DNA from 3 places in the Blautia wexlerae DSM 19850 genome. Region 3 is predicted to be linked to each of the others. Evidence: predicted binding sites of a transcription regulator. Region 3 holds the regulator's gene; each other region holds the start of a gene.
The links. The regulator Rex, encoded in region 3, represses fermentation and respiration genes when NADH is low (regulators of the CRP and FNR family bind a similar motif). The targets are predictions, from matches to a motif close to ATTGTTAANTANTTAACAAT.
Positions count from the first base shown of each region.

Region 1 (6,857 bases), 990 kb from region 3:
GTCCGTCCCGTAAGCAAAATATGCATACTCTCGTCCTTCATCTTCAGGATATCACCGATTGCCTCTGCAGTGGTGATCCCGTAATCCGGAAGTGCAAGAATCTCATCCAGGAGCAGAAAATCGCATTCCTGCGTTGCGATCACTTTGCGCGCAAAATTCAAAGCATTAAGAATATTGGTTTTCTCCTCTGCCTTCTCCTGCTCATTCAGCTCCTCATATCCTTCATCATGCTTCTCAAAACGAAATATCTTAATATCCAGATTATCCAGTTCCGCCAGAAAATCCAGTTCCCTGCGCTCTCTTCCTTTCAGAAACTGAATAATAATGACGCTTTTACCCTGTGCGGAAGCTCTCAGACACTGACCGATCGCCAGAGTTGTCTTTCCCTTTCCCCCGCCACAGTAAACCTCTGTAAATTCTTTTTCCATAACAAACAATTCCTCTTATCGTTATTGAAATTGTACCTTCTTCTCTGTGTCATTACAGACATGATAAACAGCAGTCTGTTTTCGACTTCTGCGATGAGCTTCCGGCATATTCACGCCGGAATGCTTCGTGGAACAGCAGGCTGCCATAGTTATCTGAATACGCTTATATTACCGCAGTTTATGAAGAATTGCAAGTGTTACTGTTTACAGTAATCGTTACTGTTCACTCCGTGTTACTGTTCACTCCGTTCTCAGCAACACGCTTCGCGATGCAAAAAATATGAACCTCCTTGCGCAAAGCCCAAGGAGTATCGTTTGCTTTGCAAACTCAATTTATGCTAATCGCATAAATTCGCGCGGTATGTCTCGGGTTTTCTGTGACCTTTGCTCACAAAAAACACCTCGCGGGATATCACCAGTGAACAGTAACCACTCCGTTCACAGTAACGTGTCCAAAATTCATTCCAAATTGCCTGCGGCAATGGAATTATTCCATATATTCCAGCTTGCTTACAGATACTTCATACGCAACTCTCTTCTCTGTTTCATTTTCCCCGATCCGTTTCATATATTCTCTGCTCTGGATACGTCCCCAGATCAGGACATGACCGCCAACTTCAAACGCAGATGCATAGCGGGCATTTCTGCCCCAGCAGATGCATGGTATGTAATCTGATTTTCCATACGGACGATTTACTGCCAACAGCACATCCGCAATTTCTCTTCCAAGAGGAGTTTTACGGTACACCGGAGGCTTACAGATATATCCGTCCAGAAAAATCTGATTTACCGGAACTGTTTCATCCTCTTCTTCCACAAACTTCAGTTCTCTGCTGAATACTGAAAGCACGAGACGGTTGTGCTTCTCCTCATGGCGGTTATATGAGCGGAACTGTCCATGGATTTCCACATATTCTCCGATATAATCCTGCGTTACATCCACCAACCGTTCAGAAACCATCACCGGAATCCTGTCTTCCGAATCACTGAGCCTTTTGACCAGCAGCTCAGTCATATAGAAGCCTTCTCCAAAGACCTGATGACTGAATGTAAAGCCTGCTGCAATTTTGCCCATCATAGATACCTGATTGTTTTCAATAATTTTATCTGCCATAATGTGGTTCTCCTTCCCTGTAGAGCACCTATGTCAGAATCCCTGCCTGCAATGCAGACCGTAAATCGTCTCTGCTTTTTCAGCGATCCCGCATATGCTCCTCTGTACCTTGTATTGTTCTTTATAAGGTTATGTACAGGCATTCTCATTTAGAACCAGAATCTGCAAAAATAAAAAAAATTATTTTAACACCTTGTAATCTGGCGAAAATGTGGTAAACTGAAAATTCGGGTAACTTATTGAAAAAAACACATAATAATAGGAACAAATTCATCTGCAAGATTATATCGTGCTTGAAAAATGCTTTTGCAGCAAAATAATCCTGCTGATAACACATGAATATTAACAATTCCGGTAACTGTTCAGCCAGTGTGCCGAACAGTTACCCATTCAAAGCTTAAAGAGGAAAGGAAAATCATTTTATGAGAACAAAACGTGAAGATGTCCGTAACGTAGCCATTATCGCCCACGTTGACCATGGTAAAACAACTCTGGTTGACCAGCTTCTGAAACAGAGCGGTGTATTCCGCGAAAATCAGGAAGTTCAGGAACGTGTCATGGACTCCAATGATATTGAGCGTGAGCGTGGTATCACTATTTTATCCAAGAATACAGCTATTCATTACAAAGATACAAAGATCAATATCATCGACACACCAGGACATGCTGATTTCGGCGGCGAAGTAGAACGTGTACTTAAAATGGTAGACGGTGTTATTCTTCTCGTTGACGCTTTCGAAGGTGCTATGCCTCAGACTAAATTCGTTCTTAAGAAAGCCCTTGAACTTGATCTCCATGTAATCGTATGTATCAACAAGATTGACCGTCCGGAAGCTCGTCCTGACGAAGTTGTAGATGAAGTTCTGGAACTTCTTATGGATCTTGGTGCTTCTGACGAGCAGCTTGACTGCCCGTTCCTGTATGCTTCTGCAAAAGCAGGACATGCTGTGATTGACTTAAACGATACTCCTAAGGATATGGCTCCTCTGTTTGACGCTATTCTGAAATATATCCCTGCTCCGGAGGGAGATCCTGATGCAGATACTCAGGTTCTGATCAGCACCATTGACTACAACGAATATGTGGGACGTATCGGTGTAGGTAAAGTTGAGAATGGTAAGATTGCCGTTAATCAGGAGCTGACTCTGTTAAACCATCATGATCTGGACAAACGTAAGAAAGTTAAAATCAGCAAGCTCTATGAGTTTGACGGTCTGAATAAGGTTGAAGTAAAGGAAGCTACTATTGGTTCCATCGTTGCTATTTCCGGTATCGCAGACATCCATATCGGTGATACTCTCTGCGGCGGAGAAAACCCGGAGGCAATTCCTTTCCAGAAGATTTCCGAGCCTACCATTGCCATGAACTTCATCGTAAATGACAGTCCGCTGGCAGGCCAGGAAGGTAAATACATCACATCCCGTCATCTTCGTGACCGTCTCTACCGTGAGCTGAATACAGATGTCAGCCTTCGTGTAGAAGATACTGAAACAACAGAAGCCTTTAAGGTTTCCGGACGTGGAGAACTTCATCTGTCTGTCCTGATCGAGAACATGAGACGTGAAGGTTATGAATTCGCAGTAAGTAAACCGGAGGTTCTGTACAAAACAGACGAGCGCGGAAAGAAACTTGAACCTATGGAAATCGCTTATGTAGATGTTCCGGAAGAATTTTCCGGTACTGTAATCCAGAAGCTGAGCGAACGTAAAGGTGAGCTGCAGGGTATGAGTACTGCCAGTGACGGTACTGTCCGTCTGGAATTCCACATTCCTTCCCGTGGACTGATCGGATTCCGCGGTGAGTTCCTTACTTCCACCAAGGGTACCGGCATCATCAATACTATGTTTGACGGATATGCTCCTTACAAGGGAGATTTCCAGTACAGAAAACAGGGATCTCTGATCGCTTTCGAGGCTGGTGAAGCTGTTACTTATGGTCTGTTCGCAGCCCAGGAGCGTGGTACTCTGTTTATCGGACCTGGTGCAAAGGTTTACAGCGGTATGGTTATCGGACAGAATGGTAAAGCCGAAGATATCGAGCTGAACGTATGCAAGACAAAACATCTGACTAACACACGTTCTTCTTCCGCTGATGATGCACTGAAATTAACTCCACCAAGAGTTCTCAGCCTGGAACAGGCCATCGATTTCATCGACCAGGATGAACTCCTTGAGGTTACACCGGAGTCTCTCCGTATCCGTAAGAGACTGCTGGATTCCAGAGAACGTAAGAGAGCCGCTTTCAGAAAAGCCTGAAACAAATAGAAATTTAAGAAAAATTAAGCCCCGCAGATTTTGCGGGGCTTAATTTTTCTTAATCATTACTGTTCACTCCGTTCACAGTAACTCTTAATCTCCTGCAAACATATGGAAAAACATAAATCCTTCTACAAATTATATTGTTATATTTTCACGAAATTCCTAGTTAGTATTTGTTAACTTTTTCATATGCTATGTAATTGACAAATGATTAACAAAGTCATATAATAGCATCATCGAGGTTGTTAATTTATTAACGTTATTTTTTTAACTTTCTCTCAGTTGCCAACAGAACATATATTGTTAAATTTTTCTCATATATTCTGACAATTGATATTTTATTCACATTATTTACGTGATTATGCACAATTTTCACCATAATATTTCGTTATGCTCATATCAATGTTACTGTTGACCGAATAATCAGTTTATTTATATAATAAAAACATAACAGGTCACGGTAAATACTTTTAACGAAAACACAAACAGGAGGATTCCCAAATGGCAAAAAAAGAGAACACTATCCCAACCATCATCGACACCCCTGAAGCCCTTACTGCAAAGATTGCAGCCATGAAAGAGGCACAGAAGATTTTCGCAACATTTACCCAGGAGCAGGTAGATAAGATTTTTAAAGCTGCCGCTACTGCTGCTGACAAAGCACGTATCCCGCTTGCTAAAAATGCTGTTGAAGAAACAGGAATGGGTATTGTAGAAGATAAGGTTATCAAGAACCATTACGCAGCCGAATATGTATACAACGCATATAAGAATACCAGAACCTGCGGTGTGATTGAAGAAGATACTGCTTACGGTATTAAGAAAATCGCTGAACCGATCGGTCTGATTGCTGCTGTTATTCCTACAACCAACCCAACATCTACTGCAATCTTCAAAACTCTGATCGCACTGAAAACACGTAATGCAATCATCATCAGTCCGCATCCCCGTGCAAAGAAATGTACCATTGAGGCAGCAAAGGTTGTTCTGGAGGCAGCTGTAGAAGCCGGTGCACCGGAGGGAATCATCGGATGGATTGATGTTCCAAGTCTTGATCTGACAAATCAGGTTATGCGTGAAGCAGACATCATCCTTGCCACAGGTGGTCCCGGAATGGTTAAGGCTGCCTATTCTTCCGGAAAACCTGCTTTAGGTGTAGGTCCCGGAAATACTCCTGTTATCATTGATGACAGTGCAGATATCCGTCTGGCAGTTAACTCCATCATCCATTCCAAGACCTTTGACAATGGTATGATCTGTGCTTCCGAACAGTCTGTAACTGTTCTTGAGAGCATTTATAAGAAAGTAAAAGAAGAATTCCTTTACAGAGGATGTTACTTCCTGAAACCGGATGAATTAGAGAAAGTAAGAAAAACTATCCTTATCAATGGCGCATTGAATGCAAAGATCGTAGGCCAGAAGGCTGCCACTATCGCTGAGATGGCCGGTGTTGCAGTTCCTCCTGAAACAAAGATTCTGATCGGTGAAGTTGAATCTGTAGACATCAGCGAAGAATTCGCACATGAGAAGCTTTCCCCTGTACTTGCCATGTACAAGGCCAAAACTTTTGACGAAGCGATTGCCAAAGCTGAACAGCTTGTAGCTGACGGCGGTTATGGACATACCTCCGCTCTCTACATTGACACAAGAGAGAAGGAAAAGATGGAAAAACACGCAGCAGCTATGAAGACCTGCCGTATCCTCATCAATACTCCATCTTCTCAGGGCGGTATCGGCGACCTTTACAACTTCAAACTTGTTCCGTCCCTGACTCTGGGCTGCGGTTCCTGGGGTGGCAACTCCGTATCTGAGAACGTAGGTGTAAAACATCTCATTAACATCAAGACCGTTGCTGAAAGGAGAGAAAATATGCTCTGGATTAGAACACCGGAAAAAGTTTATTTCAAAAAAGGCTGCCTGCCGGTTGCTCTGGATGAACTTGGCACTGTTATGCACAAGAAACGCTGCTTTATCGTAACAGACTCTTTCCTTTATAAGAATGGATATACTAAAAAGATCGAAGATAAATTAGATCAGATGGGAATCGTACATACCTGCTTCTATGATGTAGAGCCAGATCCATCTCTCGCTTCTGCAAGAGCCGGTGCTGCTGCAATGAGAATGTTCGAGCCTGACTGTATTATCGCAATGGGCGGTGGTTCCGCAATGGATGCCGGCAAGATCATGTGGGTTCTCTATGAAAATCCGGACGCCAACTTTGATGATATGGCTATGGACTTTATGGATATCCGTAAGAGAATCTTCACATTCCCGCATATGGGTAAGAAAGCTTACTTTGTAGCTGTTCCAACATCTTCCGGTACAGGTTCCGAGGTAACACCGTTTGCTATCATTACTGATAAAACTACAGGTATCAAATGGCCTCTGGCAGATTATGAATTAATGCCTGACATGGCTATTGTTGATACAGATAATATGATGAGCGCACCTAAGGGACTGACCTGTGCTTCCGGTATCGACGTTATGACTCATGCACTTGAGGCCTATGCTTCCATGATGGCATCTGATTATACAGATGGTCTTGCATTAAATGCGATCAAACTGGTATTTAACTATCTGCCACGTGCATACAAAGATGGTTCTGATGTAGAAGCAAGACAGCATATGGCAAATGCTTCCTGCATGGCTGGTATGGCTTTCGCAAATGCATTCCTTGGCGTAAACCACTCTCTTGCTCATAAGCTGGGAGCTTTCCATCATATTCCACATGGTATTGCAAATGCTCTGGTTCTGCTTCATGTTCTGCGCTATAATGCAGCCGAAGTTCCAGCTAAGATGGGTACCTTCCCACAGTATCAGTATCCGCACACACTTGCACGTTACGCTGAGATTGGCCGTTCTGTAGGTCTGACAGGCAAGAACGACAGCGAAGTATTTGAGAAGCTTCTCCAGAAACTGCAGGAACTGATGGATACTATTGAGATCAAACATACGATCAAAGAATACGGCGTAGACGAGAAGTACTTCCTCGAAACTCTTGACGAAATGACCGAACAGGCATTTAATGACCAGTGTACCGGTGCCAACCCGAGATAT
Region 1 is NZ_CP102267.1:3,929,739-3,936,595, forward strand. It holds gene NQ550_RS18205 (cob(I)yrinic acid a,c-diamide adenosyltransferase) at 1-428, opposite strand, end outside; gene NQ550_RS18210 (single-stranded DNA-binding protein) at 916-1,542, opposite strand; gene typA (translational GTPase TypA) at 1,965-3,797, shown strand; gene adhE (bifunctional acetaldehyde-CoA/alcohol dehydrogenase) at 4,302-6,857, shown strand, end outside.
Region 1: adhE (bifunctional acetaldehyde-CoA/alcohol dehydrogenase) is a predicted target of Rex. The motif match lies at 4,042-4,061, and genes of this name have one in related genera.

Region 2 (6,857 bases), 960 kb from region 3:
TAATAAGAGACATCCGTAATATGCTCCGATCTTCTTTCCTGTAAGCGGGTTTACTACTTTCTCTTTCAGCTTGTCAAAGCCAACTCTGTCGCGAAGCACTTCCAGATAATGGAGTACTGTTGTCTCGCCAGCATAAGGCTCGTCAAGCTGCATGTAATTATTTGCTCTGGTGCGGATATCTTCCACATTCTTCATGTCGTCATTGACACGTTTGATCACGTGATGACAGGCAGAACAGATTGTCACCAGATCCTGGCCTTTTTCTTTGGCCTGATTAAGAGCACGTACGGAAGAAAGTTTCGTAGCGATCTCGTCAGTTCCCAGAGGATAAACACCTCCGCAGCACTGCCAGTCTTCGATCTCTTCCAGTTCAAACCCAAGTGCTCTGGCGCTGGCTCTGGCATATTCGTCCAGATCTTTCGCCTTGTTTCTCAGGGTACAACCCGGATAATAACTGTACTTCATACTTAACATTATCCTTTCTTAGTTGTTCAGATAAATTCATGTTGCTCAAATAATGATATCAGGGTCCAAAAGCAATTTGCCCCGATATATAGCGCCCGTAAATAACAGCCGCTAGTCCTTGTCTTTTTTTTAACAATATATGGACAAAAATATAAATCAAGTCTAATACAATTACTTTTTATATCTTTGTTGAGACATAGAAAATAAAAGAGTTCGCACACCCTTCCTCCGCAATTAAAGGAGTGTATCAGCTCGATTTCCGAAAAATATTATATCATATTGACAACATTTTAACAAGAGGTTTTTGATAATTTTTTTATCACGCATCATTGCTCAATTCTTCTGATCTAAATTAATCTTTTTCAGGCAGATAAAATCTTCCGCTTTTCTATTTACTCACAATCATAGTATCTTTCAAAAAATTAATAAAAATATTATTTATATATTTTTTTGCTTTTGATATATGTAAGCCAAAATTCGTCTGTTTCCGCTTACAGTACAGAATTTTGGCTAATAATTAAAAAGGAGTAAACAGTAATATGGATTCAGAAGAACAGGCTGTACCTGTACTTCTGAATGTTTTGTCTGATATATTATTAATTAAGGTCAATCTGAGCAATAATTTCTTTCAGTGCATCTGCACTCTTCTTAAGCTGTTCGATCTCAGCTTTTGTCATTCTCATTGGAACTTTGCCCTGTACACCATTTGGTCCTACCAGAGTTAATGTACTCAGGCATACATCATCGATTCCGTACTCTCCATGCATCATAGTAGATACTGTAGAGATAGACTCTGAAGAAGATACAAGAAGGCTGCAAAGTTTGCATACAGAAGAGGATACTGCATAGAAAGTTGCACCTTTCTTGGAAATGATCTCACCGCCAGATTTCTGTACATACTGAAGCATTGCTTCTTTATCAATCGGTTCAATATCCTTACCGAGTTTCTTCTCAAGGTCGTAATATTCATCCACACTTACACCTGAAATATAGGCACCAGACCACGGAATAAAGGATGTATCTCCATGCTCACCGAATACATAGGCATGGATATTACTCTGTGCAATCTGGAAATGTTCGGATAATCCGCAGCGCAGACGTGCAGAGTCAAGAATTGTACCGGAACCAAGGATCTGGTTTTCTGGAAGTCCGGAAATCTTTGTAAATACATAAGTCATGATATCAACCGGATTGCTTACGATCAGATAAAGGGCATTTGGAGCTGCCTTTACGATCTCCGGTGTGATAGATTTGAGGATATTTACATTTGTCTGTGTAAGTTCAAGTCTTGTCTGTCCTGGTTTACGGGCAATACCGGATGTGATGATAACGATGTCAGAATCCCTAGCATCTTCGTAGTCTCCGGCAATGATAGAGATAGGATCTCTGAAGCAGGTTCCCTGGATAATATCCAGAACTTCACCTTCTGCTTTCTTTTTGTTGATATCGATCAGAACAATTTCAGATGCGATATCCTGGCTTGATAAAGTGTACGCGATGGTAGATCCGACGCTGCCGGCTCCAATGATAGTAATTTTACTGCTCATAATCTTAATACTCCTTTTCTCCTAACAAAATTGACGTCTTAATGATAACACATTGTCAAAAAATTGACAAGAGCTTTTGTACAGAAACCTGAACAATTTTTTCGTTTAAATATTTGTTTGGAAGCATAAAATTGTTTGTTAGTTTGATATAATTTTCACATTTTCCTATTGGAGTAGATACTTGCAATTTAAGCAGTGGTTGGGGATTTCCCTGATTTTTGATTCGGTTAAGTACAGTATCTGAAAGCTTTATCTGTCAGAATACGTGCAAAGATTAGTCCTAATGGCAACGCTGCAATGATAAGGATCGCAGACGCAAACCAGGATGCAGCTACTGATAATGACATAATACCAAGATTATAAAATCCTCTGTATAAATATAATCCCGGAACCATGATAACGATTGAGGGAACTGTTACAGATATCCTTGGATATCCGACTTTATTCTTCAGCAGGGACGCCAGAAGTCCCGCAGTAAGTGCACCAATAAATGCGGCTGCAGCAGGAGGAATATTTGCAAGGTCTACCAGTTCCAGTCTCAGAGTATTGGCAACTGCTCCTATCCCGGCTGCTGCGACTGCCAGACGAACCGGGCTGTTAAACATGATAGAGAATCCAAACACTCCGCAGAAACTTGCAAGAAGCCTGAATAAGATCCACTGCTCTGTTGACAGTGAAAGTTTTATAAAATCTACAGGTTTCAAATGCAGGATCAGTGCCATGATCCATGCTGACATAGTAGCTACCAGAATAACGATCAAAGCATAAGTCAGACGTTCTATTCCTGAACGCATATCCAGTTTTGCAAGGTCAATACCACTGGTAATAAACGGAAATCCCGGTATGATAAAGAGCATTGCACAGATATATCCCGCTTCGTGCTGAACAGAAATACCAAATAATATTTCTCCAAGTTTGAGCAGACCTGCATATGCAAAACATGCCAGAGATACAGAAGACACAATACATAAGAACAATGTAAAATGGTGTTTGGTCAGTTTGCAGCGGAGATAATTTCCAATTCCTGCCCCGACAAATGCACAGAACATCTCAATCGGACCGCCCCCAAGAAGGAATGTAAATCCGCAGCATGCGATCGCTGCAGCAAGTCCCAGTGCAGGCGGGGAATATAGACCATGTGTTTTTTCAATATTGTCAAGAAATGTATGCAGCTGTTCTCCTGACATATGTTTTCCTTCTTTTTCAAAGTTTCGGATAAAGTGTTCCAGACGATTTAACTTCAAAGTATTTACGCCTGTATTAGTCAGGCACAACGACTGGGTAAAACCATTTTCTCCGTCATAACATGTATATTCAATGGACATCAGACCAATATCCTCCGTACACGTAATGCCAAGTGCTTCTGCCAGTGTATTCATGGAACTTCTCACTCTCCATGCTCCGGTACCGCATGAGAGAAACATAATCCCCACACGTCCGATAATGGATGCTTTCTCTGCGATGCTGGAATCTACAACTGGTACATTTCCCCCATTTTCATCTGTATACTCATGCCAGGCAACATCCATATGGTTCTTTTTAATCACTTCCTGCGGCATTTTTCTCACTTCCTCATTCTATATTGTCAATCGGATAAAATCATCCGCTTTGCTACTTGCTTGATTTGTTAAAGCTGCAGACTGTCATTTCCTGCTTTCTCCATCATTTTCTCTCTGCATGCCAGTACGATTCCGTCAATCTCGTCTAAATGCTGCAGCATTTTTTTCTCAAATTCATGGATAGGAAGAAGAATTCCAATTTCATCATAGGGTTTATCCGGATTCTCTTTCTTCAGACCTGTTTCCTGTCCGTAGTATACCATGGCTCTTGGGGCTTCTTCCTGAATCTTCTGGAAAGCATCCCATACAACGGCATATGCCTGTGCTTCTGTCAGACCCAGTTTACAGGTGTCGGGAAGTGCATAAAGAGCCAGGACACCACGTTTACGGTTATCTTTTTCTTCTGTAATGTTCAGACCTTCTGTATAGGTACGGACAAGATCATAACCATCTGCAAGATACAGTGCAGATCTGGGGGCACATTCATGATGTTCATATGTTTCCTTGAATTTTGCATATTCTCTGGCTGAAACCTTTTCCCCGGGAAGAAGTCCTCCGGCTGCATCTGTAAGGAGCACCGGGTTCTCTCCTGCTTTTCCGTGGAATTTCTTCGGGATCAGATAAGCCTCCCTTAACAGGTCAAACATACTTCTGCCGCATAATTCCAACAGCAGTGCACTGATATCACCGTTCTGGTACGCATGAAACAATACCTGCAGGAAATGATCTCTGTCATTATCTGTCAGACGATGGTCGTCATCTATATGGTCATAAAAAACTCCGCTTAATCGTCCGGATGCTTCCGGCGAAGCCAAAATTTTAGAAAAAATTGTTTCTACTGCTTCTTCTCTTGGCAAAACTGTACTCATAATTAACTTCCCCTTTCCAATCGTATCAGATTCTTTTTTCGGTTTTCATTATAGTCTTGCTTTTAGTAATGTCAACATAAAAAGAGGGAATTTTCTGATATCAATTTTACATAGATGCAAGCTAAAAATTATATAAAAAAGACATTCCATCCACTGGGGTAGAATATCTTTTCTCATAACTTATATGATTCTTTTGAAGTTACGTTCTATATACACAGTGGAAACCATTTTTCGATTACACATCGATGTACTTTTTCTTTTTTATCGTAGTTGATCCCCACCAGCAAAATATCTCCTGTATACTGCTGTAATGACTCTGGATATTTTCGTTCTTTTATCTGATTCAGAGCAGTTTCTGCGTCTTTGTTCCATTTCAATTCGACGAGTAATGCAGGATAATAGTCTCTGTACAGTGGTTTGGGGATGAAGACGAAATCTGCGAAGCCTCTTCCTGTCGGGAGTTCCCGGATTGGCTTAAAATAGTATTTTATTGCACTTAGGTACGCAATACTGAGTACGCTGCTCAGGGAATTCTCGTTATTGTACTGAATCACTGATGTGTATTCTGCATGGATTTTCTCTATCTGTTCAGCAACTGTTTCTGCATCCATTTCCCAGGTGGCTTCCAGTAGTTTCTCAGATTCCTGCTGGAATTCAATCAGTTCGTTCCATTTATTTCGTTTGGTTGCGGCACGAAATTCCTGACGGATTTCTTCATTGGGAATATAAGCTCTCTGGGTTCTCTGGTCGTAGGCAAGGTAACCCAGGTGGATCAACAGAGTCAATACATCATCTTTGTCTGCGAAGCTGACCATATCATTCTGAAATTCATTGACATTTACTTCTACAGAGGAACCGGACAGCATTTCTATGATGGATGTCCGCAGACCATCAAAATCCATGTTGATCAGTGGCAGGATTGACAGATAGGTTCCTGTCTGTGACCAGTAGCTCTGGAATGTCCGCATAATTGTCAGATTTACTAACGCATTTGGATTATATACATGGTAATCTCCAAGACGGTAACCATCGTACCACCGCCTCACTTCTGCAAAATCTATCTCATATTTTTCACACAAATCGATTACTTCATCTTCATTAAAACCGATATATGGTGTCAATGGGCCGGCATTAAGCATTGTAAACTGGGTGAAATTATTTAAGGCAGACTGGGTTTTTAATTTCTTTATCGGTAAAATTCCGGTCAGATATGCAAGTGCGATATATTTTGATGCCTCAATTCCTTTAAACATGTTTCTGAGAAAGTCAATATACATTTCCTGTGCTGCCTGATTATGGGCTTCATCACGAATCAGAACATCCCATTCATCAATGATTACAATAAACTGTTTTCCTAATACAGTATTAATGCGTGCCATTGCTCCATATATAGTGCTGTTTTCCACCAGATTGACTTCAGGATAAGTCTCTCTTAATTCGGAAACAACGATATTCGTGATATATGAAATTAAATTCTCACTGGAACCTGCTGATATACAGCACCATTGTACATCAAAACGAATGACATCATATTTATTTAAATGTTCGTAAAAATCCGGACATTTGCTGATTTCCAGTCCTGAAAACATTTTTTCAGTGTCGCATCCTTTACTGTAATATGCAGTCAGCATATCTACAGTAACAGATTTCCCGAATCTGCGCGGACGACTGTTACATATAAACCTGGCATTTGTGCCCAATACTTTATTTGTATATTCCAATAATCCCGTTTTGTCTATATATACTTCTGAATTGACTGCACACTGAAATGCTGCAGCATTCGGATTTACAAACATACCCATTATCTCACCCTCCCTCTTTATTATTGATAGCTTTTCTGTCTTCTTATACAGCATCTTATAACCTCCTTAATAAATATGTTCAGGAGTTCCTGTCTTTTAGAAAACTCCTGCTAGAAATAAATAGTGAAAATTAAAGCATGACTTTTCTGAAAGAACAGATTCATGATCTGTATATGAATTGAGATTTGGCTGTAACTGTTGAAAATACCGGACAGTTACATAGATTTAGATAATTAGAAAATATGCTTTTGTTTATCATAGCATACCGGAACTTATTGGGCAAGAGACAAAAAAGAATCCAACGCATAAACCTATATGTTTTATGCATCAGACTCTTTTCATTTTTGATAATTATCCTGTCAGGAAAATATAATTATTTTCCACAGCAGTTTTTATATTTCTTTCCTATAAAGTAAAAAACTCGCGTATTGCGTAAAATCTTACCCGTAAAAGAATGTTTGCTGTATAGCATGGGAAGTTTAGTACCTGATACAGTTACAGATGAGTATATCTTGTCTGTAAAGGATGCTGTCAACCACCCTATGATGTAGCGCCACTTTAGGCAGCAATACCTATTGGGGATAAAAGGTCGAAGGCGTAAACCGTTACTACGAC
Region 2 is NZ_CP102267.1:1,983,745-1,990,601, reverse strand. It holds gene NQ550_RS09255 (CoB--CoM heterodisulfide reductase iron-sulfur subunit B family protein) at 1-465, opposite strand, end outside; gene NQ550_RS09250 (L-lactate dehydrogenase) at 1,062-2,012, opposite strand; gene NQ550_RS09245 (threonine/serine exporter family protein) at 2,240-3,571, opposite strand; gene NQ550_RS09240 (DUF4866 domain-containing protein) at 3,640-4,440, opposite strand; gene NQ550_RS09235 (AAA family ATPase) at 4,647-6,242, opposite strand.
Region 2: NQ550_RS09250 (L-lactate dehydrogenase) is a predicted target of Rex. The motif match lies at 2,064-2,083, and genes of this name have one in related genera.

Region 3 (6,857 bases):
CATGATAGTTAACTGGATGAGAGCCAAAGAGGAGGATTAACATGAAAAAAATTCAGATGCAGACACCACTTGTGGAGATGGATGGAGATGAGATGACCAGAATTCTCTGGAAAATAATCAAAGATGAACTTCTTCTTCCGTATATTGATTTGAACACTGAGTATTATGACCTTGGTCTGGAATACAGAAATGAAACGGATGATCAGGTAACTGTTGATGCAGCAGAGGCTACAAAGAAGTACGGCGTAGCAGTGAAATGTGCAACTATCACTCCTAATAAGGCAAGAATGGAAGAGTATACCTTAAAGAAAATGTACAAGAGTCCTAACGGAACGATTCGTGCAATTCTCGACGGAACTGTTTTTCGTGCCCCAATCGTAGTGAAGGGTATTGAACCATGTGTTAAGAACTGGAAGAAACCGATCACCATCGCACGTCATGCCTATGGTGATGTGTATAAGAACACAGAGATGTATATTGACGGTCCCGGAGATGCTTATCTGGTATTTGAAGGTGCAGACGGACAGCAGAGAAAAGAGCTGATCCATCATTATGAGGGACCGGGTGTGCTTCAGGGTATGCACAATCTGGATGATTCTATCACAAGTTTTGCAAGATGCTGTTTTAATTATGCACTGGATACAAAACAGAACCTGTGGCTTGGCGGCAAGGATACGATCTCCAAGATTTATGACGGACGTTTTAAGGAAATCTTTGCAACTATTTATGAAGATGAGTTTAAGGAGAAATTCGAAGCAGCAGGCATTGAATATTTCTACAGCCTGATCGATGATATCGTAGCTCGTGTCATGAAGGCTGAAGGCGGATTTATCTGGGCCTGCAAGAACTATGATGGAGATGTTATGAGCGATATGGTTTCTTCAGCATTTGGTTCTCTGGCTATGATGACATCTGTACTGGTATCTCCACAGGGATATTACGAATATGAAGCTGCTCATGGAACTGTACAGAGACATTATTATCGCTATCTGAAAGGTGAGGAGACATCTACTAACTCTGTAGCAACTATTTTTGCATGGACTGGAGCTCTGAGAAAAAGAGGTGAGCTGGACGGCAATAAAGAATTGATGGAATTTGCTGATAAACTGGAGAAGGCGACTCTGGAGACGATTGAAAGCGGTAAGATGACAAAAGACCTTGCGCTGATCACTTCTCTTGAGGATGTGACAGTACTGAACAGCAAAGATTTCATCCTTGCCATCAGAGAGAGACTGGATGAAATTTTATAATTTCAGAAATTATCCGGTAATGTTTCTATAACATTATAAAGTTCTCCGGGCAGGATCACACTGCAGCGGAGAAACCTGTAAAAAGTTATAAACTGCGAAAATGGGAAGAACCTGCATTATGCAAGTTCTTCCCATTTTTCATATAATCCTTCTAATTCTTCGGTAATGGCGGCTTTCTCTTTGCTGAGTTTCGCACATTCTGCCACATTTGTGCAGATATCCGGGAGAATCATGGTTTCGTCGATCTCTTTATCTCTGGTTTCAAGTTCTTCAATGCGGGCTTCTACTTTTTTTAGTTCATTCTCTCGTTTTCGCTGGCGGGCCTGTTCTTCTTTCTGCTGTTGCCAGGAAAGCTTGTTATCAGAAGCCTGCTTTGCTTCTGTCACAGCCTGAGCGGCAGCCGGAGCATATTTTTCCGTCAGCTCTTCTTTTTTCTCCAGATAATAGTCGTAATCTCCGATATAATTTACAATTGCCTGATTGGTCAGATCCAGGATCCGGGTAGCTGTCTGGTTGATGAAGTAACGGTCGTGGGAAACATAGAATACTGTTCCAGTGTAACTGTTCAATGCCTCTTCAAGAATCTCTTTTGAAGCGATATCCAGATGGTTGGTGGGCTCATCGAGGATCAGAAAGTTTGCTTCGGACAGCATCAGCTTGGCGAGGGAAACACGACCTCTTTCTCCGCCGGACAGAGCGGAGATCAGTTTGAATACATCATCCCCTGTGAAAAGGAATGCTGCCAGCATATTTCGAATTTCTGTTTCCGTAAGTGTGGGATAAGCATCTGAGATTTCCTCAAAAATAGTTTTCTCCATATGAAGAACATGGTGTTCCTGGTCATAGTAGCCAATCTGTACCTTGGAACCAAGAGTAAATCTGCCGCTGTCTGCATCAATCAGCCCATTGATGATCTTTAACATGGTGGTTTTGCCTGTGCCGTTATTGCCAATCAGGGCTACACGTTCTCCACGTTTGATCTCAAAGGAGATGTCACTGAAAAGTGTCTGTCCGGGAAAAGATTTGGAAAGACTTTCCACAGTAAGGACATCATTTCCGCTGACAAATCTTGGTTCCAGGGAAATGCGCATCTGATTCTGAATCTCCTGTGGTTTATCAATGCGCTGGACTTTATCCAGCATTTTCTCGCGGCTTTCCGCACGTTTGATGGATTTCTCGCGGTTAAAGGATTTCAGCTTGGCAATGACTGCTTCCTGATGTTTGATATCCCGCTGCTGGTTCAGGTAGGCTTTGTACTGGGCGTCACGCAGCTGGGCTTTTTTCAGGGCATAGGCAGAATAGTTGCCACTGTACATACGCATATTTCCTGCTTCGATTTCCACAACTTTTGTTACGACTTTGTCAAGAAAGTAACGGTCGTGGGATACGATAAATACAGCACCCGGGTAATTCAGAAGATAGGTTTCCAGCCAGGAAATACTCTCCATATCCAGATGGTTGGTAGGCTCATCCAGAAGAAGAATGTCAGGGCTGGCAAGAAGCAGTTTACCCAGAGCTACGCGGGTTTTCTGGCCGCCTGAAAGAGTTTCTATCTGGCGTTCGAAATCTTCTTCTGTGAAACCAAGACCTTTTAATACACCCATGATCTCACTTTTGTAAGCGTAACCATTTTCCAGTTCAAACTGGTGACTCAGTCTTGTGTAAGTATTCATCAGGCTGTCCAGAGCATCTCCGGTGGTGGTTTTCATTTCCTGTTCCAGAGAGCGCAGACGGTTCTCCATATCAATAATGTGCTGTTTGGTGGAAATCAGTTCTTCGTAAATGGTATGATGGCCATGAATGTCCTGATACTGGGCAAGGTAGCCGATATTTTTATCTTTGGCAAGTACCACGTTTCCTGAATCCGGGGAGAGCTCATGCATAATGATTCGCAGCAGAGTCGTCTTGCCTGCACCGTTATTGCCGATGAGAGCTGCCTTTTCGCGGTCTTCTATATGGAAACTGGCATCCTTGAGAATGATTTTTTCGCCAAAGGATTTACAGATATTCTGACATGATAAAATCATAGGAATTCCTCCGTTTGTAATTTGTCCGCGTACTATTATAATCGAAAATGCCTGTTTTTGAAAGCATTTTAAGAGATTTTGTCCAGAGAAAAGAAAGCACCGGATGGATGCATGGAAGAAAATATGATATTCCGGGGAATTTTTCAGAATGAAATTGATAAAAAAATACAGAAATATTTGGTCAAAAAGTACAAATTTAATTTGACAATAAAATAACATCTGGGTATAATTGACATAGATAAGCTAAGGAGGGAAAATTTGTGGAAGCTAAGGAAATTTCGAAAGCGGTAATCAAGCGTCTGCCGCGGTACTACCGCTACCTCGGTGAATTGATGGAGGAGAATGTAGAGCGTATATCTTCAAATGATCTTAGCAAGAAGATGCATGTGACGGCTTCCCAGATTCGTCAGGACTTAAATAATTTCGGTGGTTTTGGTCAGCAGGGTTACGGCTATAATGTACGCTATTTGTATACAGAAATCGGTAAGATCCTTGGGCTGGATACTGTACATCCGATGATTATTCTGGGTGCCGGTAATCTGGGACAGGCATTGGCCAATTATGTGGATTTTGAAAAGCGCGGATTTAAGCTGGTTGGTATTTTTGACGTCAATCCTGTACTTGAGGGGATTGCAGTTCGTGGAATTGAGATTCAGATGTTGAGCGATCTTCCTTTGTTTCTGAAGGAGAATGAGGTTGAGATCGCGATCCTGACTCTTCCTAAAAACAAAGCCAAAGAGATGGCAAAGATTTTAATTGATAATGGAATTAAGGCAATCTGGAATTTTGCACATATTGATCTGGATGCCCCGGAGGATGTAATGGTAGAGAACGTACATCTTTCAGAGAGTCTTATGACTTTGTCCTATAACCTGAGTGAGTACAGAAAGGAACATGAAGGTATGTAAGGGATAACTGTGAAACACAAGGCTGTGGTCATCTGATCACAGCTTTTCTCTTGTATGTAAATGTGTTATTGTAAACAGGAGGTGAACAGATGAGAGAGATTGTAACTGCTGTTGAGATGAAAGAACTGGATCATAATACGATTCAGAAAGCCGGGATATCGTCTCCGGTACTTATGGAGAGGGCGGCATTAAAGACGGTTGAGGAGATTGTACAGAGATTAAAGAATAAAGAAAAAGAGAAAATCCTTGTGGTCTGCGGAACCGGCAACAATGGCGGAGACGGATTGGCGATTGCCAGACTGCTTCAGTTGAGAGGAGTCAGAACCTGGTATTATATTGCGGGTAAGGAAGAGAAAATGACTGCTGAAACTGCCGGACAGCTTAAAACAGCAGAATATTATCAGGTGCCCCGGGTGCATAACCTGGATCTGGATGAATATACTACTATAGTAGATGCCATCTTTGGGGTTGGACTGAGCAGACCTGTAGAGGGAAAATATGCAGAGCTTATCAGTACAATGAACCGGGCATCTGCGTATAAAGTAGCTGTGGATATTCCATCCGGGATTGACTCAGATACCGGATTTGAGAAGGGGATTGCATTCCGGGCAGATCTTACGGTTACCTTTGCTTTTCGCAAAAGAGGGCTGTGTTTTTATCCCGGACGCATGTATGGCGGTGAGATCGTTGTTACGGATATCGGAATCTATTCCATACCCGGAAAGAAAATCTGTATGCATCATCTGGAACGTGAAGATTTGAAAATGCTTCCGGAGAGAGTTCCCTATGGAAATAAAGGAACCTTCGGTAAGGTTCTTCTTATAGCTGGCAGCGAAGGAATGTGCGGAGCTGCATATCTGAGTGCAGCAGCTGCTCTGAAAAGCTCTGCGGGAATGGTGAGAATTCAGACCGTGGAGGCCAACAGGATTCCGTTGCAGACACTGTTGCCGGAAGCCATGATCACCTGTGATTTTGATGAGAAAAAAAACCAGGCAATGCTTGACTGGTGTGATGTGCTTGTGATAGGACCGGGTCTTGGAACTGGAGCGCAGAGCAGGGAAAGAGCTCAGTGGTTCCTGGCGAAGGCAGCTGAGTGTAAAAAAACAGTAATTCTGGATGCAGATGGCCTGAATCTTCTGTCAGTCCATGACAACTGGAAGTGTTTTATCGGGGAACATGTGATCCTGACACCTCATATTGGTGAGATGAGTCGTCTGTGCGGAAAAGAAATCGGTAAGATCCAGGATTGTCTGGCACAGACTGCAGCTGATTATGCAAAGGAGTCTGGAGCGGTTTGCGTTCTGAAGGATGCCTGTACTGTGGTGGCAGATGCTTTTGGAGATATGTATTTGAACATTTCGGGTAATGCAGGAATGGCTACAGCGGGAAGTGGAGATGTGTTAAGTGGTGTGCTTGCCGGTATACAGTGTATGTACCTGGCAGCAGAAAAGAAATTTTCTCCTGTTATGCTGGCTGCACTTGGTGTATATGTGCATGGGCTGGCAGGTGATCTGGCTGCTGAAACAGTAGGGCAGCGAGGGATGACCGCAGGAGATATCATCTGTTTTCTGCCGGAAATACTAAGATAGAATATTCATTTTGAGGCAGTAAATCTGTGAAACAATTTGCAGATATTAACATGAAAAAATAACAGAGGAAAATTATTATGAAGAAAGATAGCAGAGTAAAAGCAGTCATTTCACTGGATGCAGTAGAACATAATTTCCGGGAAATGAGAAAAAATATTGCAGAAGAGACAAAGATGATCGCAGTCATAAAGGCTGACGCTTATGGACATGGCGCGGTGCCGGTTGCACATCTCATTGAGGATTATGATTATATCTGGGGATTTGCGGCTGCAACTGCGGAAGAAGCGATTCATCTGCGAGAAGCCGGGATTACAAAACCAATCCTGATCCTTGGAATTGTTTTTGATGAATATTTTCCGGAACTTGTCCGTTATGAGATCCGTCCTGCAGTGTGCGAATATGAGGAGGCAAGGAAACTTTCAGACGAAGCGGTTCTGCAGAAAAAAACTGTACATATTCATATTGCTCTGGACACAGGAATGACCAGGATCGGTTTTGCGGATGCACAGGAAAATGTAGAGGAAATTAAAAAAATTTCAGAACTTCCAAATCTTGAGATTGAGGGTATGTTTACTCATTTTGCAAGAGCAGATGAGTATGACAGAAGTCCGGCTATGGTACAATTGGAGCGGTATCTGGATTTTTCAAGACGCGTAGAAGAGGCAGGAGTGGAAATTCCTCTGCATCACTGTTCTAACAGTGCGGGCATCATACGTATGCCGGAAGCAAATCTGAATATTGTCCGTGCCGGAATCACAATTTATGGAATTTATCCTTCTTCTGAGGTGGAGAGAGATATTGTAAAGCTTGAGCCGGTTATGGAACTTAAGAGTCATGTGACTTATGTGAAGGACGTTCCTGCCGGAGCAGCGATCAGCTACGGCGGTACTTATGTGGCTGACAGGAAGCTTCGTGTGGCAACTGTTCCGGTGGGCTATGCAGACGGCTATTCCAGGCAGCTTTCCAATAAAGGCTGGGTTCTGATACATGGACAAAAGGCTCCGATCCTTGGCAGAGTCTGTATGGACCAGTTTATGGTAGATGTGACTGAGATTGGTGATGTGAAGAAGGGCGATGAGGTAA
Region 3 is NZ_CP102267.1:2,939,675-2,946,531, reverse strand. It holds gene NQ550_RS13685 (NADP-dependent isocitrate dehydrogenase) at 42-1,250, shown strand; gene NQ550_RS13680 (ABC-F family ATP-binding cassette domain-containing protein) at 1,367-3,277, opposite strand; gene NQ550_RS13675 (redox-sensing transcriptional repressor Rex) at 3,538-4,185, shown strand; gene NQ550_RS13670 (bifunctional ADP-dependent NAD(P)H-hydrate dehydratase/NAD(P)H-hydrate epimerase) at 4,275-5,774, shown strand; gene alr (alanine racemase) at 5,852-6,857, shown strand, end outside.